DNA from 2 places in the Martelella sp. K41-7 genome. Region 2 is predicted to be linked to the other one. Evidence: riboswitches for the same ligand, from Rfam matches in the RefSeq annotation. Region 2 holds a riboswitch; the other holds the start of a gene.

Region 1 (3,403 bases), 1.9 Mb from region 2:
CAGATGTTCGGTTCCGTCGATAAGGCTTCTGAAGGCGTGGGCCTGAAAACCCGCAACCGCGGTCGGCAGCGCTGCGCTTGCGACTTCCTCGACGAGGATTTCGGTGCGCATCCGATATTCAGCAAGGTCGCGGATCGTCAGGAGCGGCATATCGTGGGTCGCCGCGAAAACTTCCAGATCGGGTCGCCGCGCCATCTCGCCATCGTCGCGCATCACCTCACAAATGACGGCCGCCGGGTTGAGGCCGGCAAGACGCGCCAAATCGACGGCACCTTCGGTATGGCCATCGCGCGCCAGAACCCCGCCTTCCGCCGCGCGCAGCGGAAACATGTGGCCGGGCGAGACGATATCGGACGGCACTGCATCGGGATTGGCGGCGGCAGCAATGGTGTGCGCACGTTCCGCAGCCGAAATGCCGGTGGTAATGCCCTTCGCCGCCTCGATGGAGACAGTAAACGCCGTTGAATGGCGGGCTCGGTTGTTCGGCACCATCGGCGGCAGGCCAAGCCGGTCAACCTGTTCGCCCGTTAGCGTCAGGCAGATCAGCCCGCGGGCATGTTTCGCCATGAAATTGACGGCTTGGGGCGTCGCAAAATCGGCGGCAACGACGACGTCGCCTTCGTTTTCACGGGTCTCGTCATCGACCAGCAGCACCATGCCGCCGGCTTTCAGGGTCTCAAGGGCCTTTTCAACCGAAGAGGCCGTCAGGTTGCGTTCCATTCTTGTCATGTCTGTTCTCCGAGCGGAAAGGCCGCCTCGTCCAGTGCGTCAAATTCAGGGTCGCGATGAAAGAACCGAACCCGGTCGGGATCGCCCTTTTCAATCAACACATGTTCGTCCCAGAGCCCGCTTTCGAGCACGGTGGTGGTCAATGTCGGGCCGGCTTCGATCAGAGCTTCCATGACGCCCTGCTTTCCCAGCTCGCGCAGCACATCCAGAAGGCTATCGGATTTCAGAACCGAAAATCCGCGCGTCTCGGCGTCCGCGACATAACCCGCCGACACCCGGTTGCGCCGGTCGAGAATCGCAAGCACACGCTGCTTGCCCGCAAAATCGGGCACTCGCCTGACGGTGAATTGCGGATTGTCGGCGAGGATCGTGCCGGAACCGGTAAGAATCGCATCAGCACGACGGCGCAGGCGGTGGGCCAGCGTCAATGAGGAAGAAGAGGTAAATGTGGTGGCGCCCGCAGGCGGCACCATGCCGCCATTCTCATCGATCGCCTGCTTGACGGTGACCCACGGAAGGCCGGTGACGCTCCGCCTGGCAAAGGGCGCGATCAGCCGGGCTGCCTGCTGCGCCAACTGTCGCGCGCGGCGATCCGCAAGTTCAGAAGCAAAGATTACGGAGAGCCCGGCGGCAGCCAGACGCCCGGCCCCGCCGCCTGCCACATTCGGGTTCGGATCGGGCGCACCGATAATCACCCGACGAGCCGGTGTTGCGAGAATGGCATCGGCGCAAGGCGGCGTGCGGCCGTGGTGATTGCAGGGTTCAAGCGTGACGACAACAGTATCGATATGGCTGACAAGCCCGGCCGCGCGTGCTTTGAAAATCGCCTCGGCTTCCGCATGCGGTGCGCCGGCCTTGCGATGAAACCCTTCGGCAATCACCATGCCGTCAGCATCGAGAAGCACACAGCCCACCGGCGGGTTGGGTGCGGTTGCGCCTGCAAACCGCACGGTACCGGCGAGCGCCCGCGATAGCGCGGCCGTCATGATGGCGGAATTCAGACTGTCTGCGGCGGGTTGGATGCCCATGCGCTGGCCTCATCATTCGAAAAAGACGCCATGCAGGGCAAAAAAGCGGAATGAAATACGGCACCGCACCCGAAAAACGGGATACAGTCCACGCGTCATCGCACGCTGTTCTCTTCCATCCGGACTCTAACCGTCGGCTCCGGAGTTACACCGGATCTGCTGACCCTTGGCCGCCAGGGAGTTCCCTTCGATCAAGGCGCTCGCGGGCTGATGCTCCAAAGAGCAATTACCGCCGGTGGGGAATTTCACCCCGCCCTGAGAACGTCGCCGACCGGACCTCCGACCGACACCATCAAACTTAGGCGCGGGGTTTCGAAATGACAAGCGGCAATTTGTGAACAGCCTGTCAGCGTATAAGCGACCAGGCAACGAGCCGGTTTCCGGCAAACAGAAGGTCAACACCGCCATCGAGCATGCGCCTGGCACCAAACGTCATTCCGTTCATCTCCGAAAAGCGCGCGCGACGGATCAGCCTGACTGAAGAACGGCTGAATCTTATTTTGCGTGCCGTGCCGGTCTGGCGCATGACCAGCTCAACGCGGTGGTCGACGATGACCCGCCCCGGCTGCGCGAAAACCTGCTGGCGCTGACCTTCGCGCAGCCGGAGGAGGAAATCAACGGCTGAGGGCAGCCACGATACCACGCAATTCGGCAAGCCCCTTGAGGCGGCCGATGGCCGGATAGCCCGGCTGTGCCTTACGGTTCTGGTCATCGAGGATATCAAGGCCGTGATCGGGGCGGAACGGAATGCTCCAGTCGGCCCGGCCGGCATCGCGCCGGCGCTTTTCCTCTGAGAGAGCAGCAGCAACGAGCGCCACCATGTCGGTATCGCCACCGAGATGTTCAGACTCGTAGAACGATCCCTTGATGTCAGCCGTCTCGCGGTGAACATTGCGCAAATGCAGAAAATGCACACGATCACCAAGGCGCTCCATCATGCCGGGAAGGTCGTTGTCCGGGCGCGCACCGAGCGAGCCGGAGCACAGTGTGATGCCGTTTGCGGGCGTATCAACCGCGTCCATCATCACCTTGTAGTCGGCCTCGGTCGACATCACACGCGGCAGCCCGAGCAGACCGAAGGGCGGATCATCCGGGTGGCAGCAGAGCCTGAGGCCAAGCTTTTCGGCAACGGGTGCGACTTCCTCGAGGAAGGCGGTGAAATTGGTGCGCAACCCCTCCGCCGGGAGGGCTGCATATTCGGCCAGATGCAGGCGGACGTCTTCAAGGGTAAAGCTCTCGGCTGCGCCCGGCAGCCCGAAAACGATGTTCCTGGCAAGCAATTGCTGGCGCTCATCATCCATTTCGGCGAAACGGCGTGCAGCTTCCTCACGGAGAGCCTCCGGGAAATCCTCAGCTGCACCCTTGCGTTCCAGAACATGGATATCGAAGGCGGCAAAATCGGCATAATCGAAGCGCATGCAGGTCGCGCCCGTCGGCAAGCGCCACGCAAGATCGGTTCGGGTCCAGTCCAGCACCGGCATGAAATTATAGCAGATCGTTTCGATCCCCGCAGCAGCGAGATTTTCCAGGCTGAGCTTGTAGTTCTCGATATGGCTACGCCAGCCACCCTTTTGCTTCTTGATATCCTCGGATACGGGCAGGCTTTCGACCACGTCCCATTTGAGGCCGGAAGGGCCGCCGTCGGT
Region 2 (3,403 bases):
TGCCGTCGACGATCACAAGGCCATTGTTTTCCTGCAGGGTTACGACGATCTCATTGTCGTCATTGATGTCGATAAATTCCGGCTCCGGATCGCTCGGGGCGGTCATTTCCGCAAAGCCGGTCATGGCGACGTGTTTCGTGGTCGCGCAATCAGCAGCACCGTCCTTCAACGCGATAATGACCAGATCGCCGGCCGGCATCTGCGGAATTACGCCGTCGTTCAGGTCTTCATCGCGTTCATTCTCGATGGCGATGGCAACGATCGAACCATCGGGAGACACGGCAACCGAATCGGGCTGGCCGCCGAGATCGCATTGGGCTTCAAGAGTCTTGGATGCGATATCGATAACCCCCAGGAAGCCTGAAGGCGCCGTATAGCTTTCCGAGGTGTTAACGCCGACAAAGGCTTTTGCACCCGAAACGGCGACCGATGTCGGCTCACCGTCCAGCTTGATGGTGCCGGCGGGCTTGGGCGCACGCGGATCGGTGATGTCGATCAGACCGACGGCTTCCAGAGGACTGTCGGAATAGACAAGCATAGTGCCGTCTTCGCTCGCGGCGATGATCTCCGCCGAAGTTTCACTCATCGCATCCACATCGGCAGGCAGGTTCTCGGCAACGCTGAAAACGGCGATACGGTTGAAAACAGGTTCTGCGGACGCCGGAATGGCAACAGACGTCAAAAGCGCGGCTGAGAGCGCAGCGCCGGAAAGGCGGAGTTTCATGGTTTTCCCTCCAGGAATGAGATACCGGAGGGTTGTGCGTCACGCCTGTGACAGGATGATTACGACTTAATGACGCGACGGTGACACTCAGCGTTCCTTCTGCCGCTCAATCAGCAAAATCGAAAGAGAGGCCGCCAGGATCATTACACCGCCGATCCAGAACAACGTGTCGGGCGCGAAGCCGAACACCAGCCAGCCGCCGAGAACATTCAATGGCAGCTTCAGATCGTCGAAAGGCTGCACATAGGCGGCATCGGCACGGGAATAGGCGAGTGTCAGGAAATACTGCGCCAATACAGTCATCAAGCCGAGCGCCAGCATAATCCAGATAGCATCTCCTGTGGGCACGGCGAAGCCGCCGCCCACTGCGACGATGGCGTTGATCGGCGTCAGCAGCATCAACAGCCAGACCGTGATCGATTCCGGACGTTCATGGGCTGTCAGCTTCTTGGTGATCAGCGATGTGCCACCCCACAGAAGCGCAGACAGAACCGGAAGGAGCGCCGCCCAAGTGAAACTCTCGGACCAGGGCTGAAGGATCAGCACCGCGCCGGAAAAGCCGGTTGCAGTCGCAATCCATCGCGAGGGACCGACGCGCTCGCCGAGAAAGACCCTGGCGCCGACGATGATGAAGAACGGTGAAGTCATCACCAGCGCGATCGCCTGGCTGATCGGAACCGATGCCAGGCCGATAGCCCAGGCCTGCACACCCAGAGCGGAAAGCGCCACGCGAGCGATATGCTGACCGGGAAAGGCGCTGCGCATCACCGAAAGGCCGGTGCGCCAGAGATAGGGTATGGCAAACAGAAAGGCGATGCCATACTGCCAGAAGGCCACCGACGATGCGGCAAAACCCATCTTCATCGTCAATTGCTGGATCAGCACATTGCCGGCGGCATAAACCACCCCGGCAAGCACCATCCAGAAGGCGCCGGTCAATGCGGGAGAACGATAGATTGCCTTGCTCATGCCTGTCTCGATCCTTCACTGCGCCTCAAGGCGCGCGCAATACGGGACGACGCATGTCACCGGCGGCGATCGGCGACCCCTCCGGCAGCTTGCATTCTCTTTCATCCGGACTGTAACCGTCGGCTCCGGTATCTCACCGGATCTGCTGACCCTTTCCGATCTTCATCGGAAAGGCGCTCGCGGGCTTGCGTCATCAACGCTTACCGCCGGTGGGGAATTGCGCCCCGCCCCGAGAATGTTCCGGCAGCACACCTGTGCGCCCGGCTGTGTTCATGCAGCAAGACTTAGTGAAGCCGCTCGCCTGTCGCAACAAAATTATGCGCAGGCTTTGGTAACTGAGCGTCAACAAAACACAACAAAAAACCCGGAGCGAAAAGCCCCGGGTTTGTGCGCCATTCATGAGACGGCAGATCAGGAGTTGCAAGCTTCCTTGAGACCCTTGCCAGCCGTGAACTTCGGAACATTGCGGGCCGGGATGTCTACTTCCGCACCCGTCGACGGGTTGCGGCCCTTGCGCGCCGCGCTGTGCGAAACGGTGAAGGCACCAAAGCCAGCAAGGCGCACTTCGCCGCCGTTCTTCAGTTCGCCCTGTACGGCGTCGAATACGGCGTCGACAGCAGAAGCAGCATCGGTTTTGGACAGACCGGCCTTTTCGGCAACGGAGGCTACGAGTTCACTCTTGTTCATGTTTCCACCCTTTCTCAAATGGTTCGAAACGGATCTTTTGTTTCTGGAATGTCGGCAACGCAATGACCGGCACCCGCTGACTTCAAAAGCCCTGCGTTTCAGGGAATTGCAATAGGCTTGCGCCAAATTGTGAGGAAAAGGCCGACCAAAGGACAACCTCAGGGGCCCCTTTTCCACAGGAGCCCCTGAAAAGTGGCGACATTACGGCCTCAATGCGCCACAGACTTGACCGATTCGCCGTCTGTTTCATCGGTGGAAATCGCAACAGGTTCGGCGTTCGGGTCCCATTCAATCGGCTGCGGCATCTCCAGAAGAGCATGCCGCAGAACATCACCCACATGCGATACGGGGATGATCTCCATACCGTTCTTCACATTGTCCGGGATCTCGGGAAGGTCCTTGGCATTCTCTTCCGGGATCAGCACCTTGGTGATACCGCCGCGCAGAGCCGCAAGCAGTTTCTCCTTGAGTCCGCCGATGGGAAGCACACGGCCGCGAAGGGTGATCTCACCCGTCATTGCCACGTTCTTGTTCACCGGAATTCCGGTCATCACCGAGACGATCGCAGTGGCCATGCCAACACCGGCAGACGGTCCGTCCTTGGGCGTTGCGCCTTCCGGAACATGGACGTGAATGTCAGTCTTGTCGAACATAGGCGGTTTGATGCCGAAGTCGACCGCACGCGAACGGACATAGGATGCCGCCGCCGAAATCGACTCCTTCATGACATCGCGCAGATTGCCGGTAACGGTCATACGACCCTTGCCGGGCATCATCACGCCTTCGATCGTCAGCAGCTCGCCACCAACTTCGGTCCAGGCGAGACCCGTCACGACACCAACCTGGTCTTCACCTTCCGCTTCACCATGACGGAAGCGCTGAACGCCGAGATAGTCCTCGAGATTGTCAGCGTTGATGTGAACAGCCTTCGCATCACCCTTGACGATTTCAGTCACAGCCTTGCGGGCAAGCTTCATCAGCTCGCGTTCCAGACTGCGCACGCCCGCTTCGCGGGTGTACTGC

The links. A riboswitch is a leader RNA that binds a small molecule or an ion and turns the genes downstream of it on or off. The one in region 2 is predicted to bind FMN.
Region 1: another riboswitch for FMN. It lies ahead of ribD (bifunctional diaminohydroxyphosphoribosylaminopyrimidine deaminase/5-amino-6-(5-phosphoribosylamino)uracil reductase RibD); the one in region 2 lies ahead of AC0L7L_RS06750 (DMT family transporter).

Annotation. Positions count from the first base shown of each region.
Region 1 covers NZ_CM147867.1:3,275,887-3,279,289, forward strand. Annotated here, with positions in the region: gene ribB (3,4-dihydroxy-2-butanone-4-phosphate synthase) at 1-729, opposite strand, end outside; gene ribD (bifunctional diaminohydroxyphosphoribosylaminopyrimidine deaminase/5-amino-6-(5-phosphoribosylamino)uracil reductase RibD) at 726-1,757, opposite strand; FMN riboswitch at 1,861-2,024, opposite strand; gene uxuA (mannonate dehydratase) at 2,372-3,403, opposite strand, start outside.
Region 2 covers NZ_CM147867.1:1,419,427-1,422,829, reverse strand. Annotated here, with positions in the region: gene AC0L7L_RS06755 (esterase-like activity of phytase family protein) at 1-724, opposite strand, end outside; gene AC0L7L_RS06750 (DMT family transporter) at 812-1,693, opposite strand; FMN riboswitch at 1,783-1,934, opposite strand; gene AC0L7L_RS06745 (HU family DNA-binding protein) at 2,105-2,380, opposite strand; gene lon (endopeptidase La) at 2,590-3,403, opposite strand, start outside.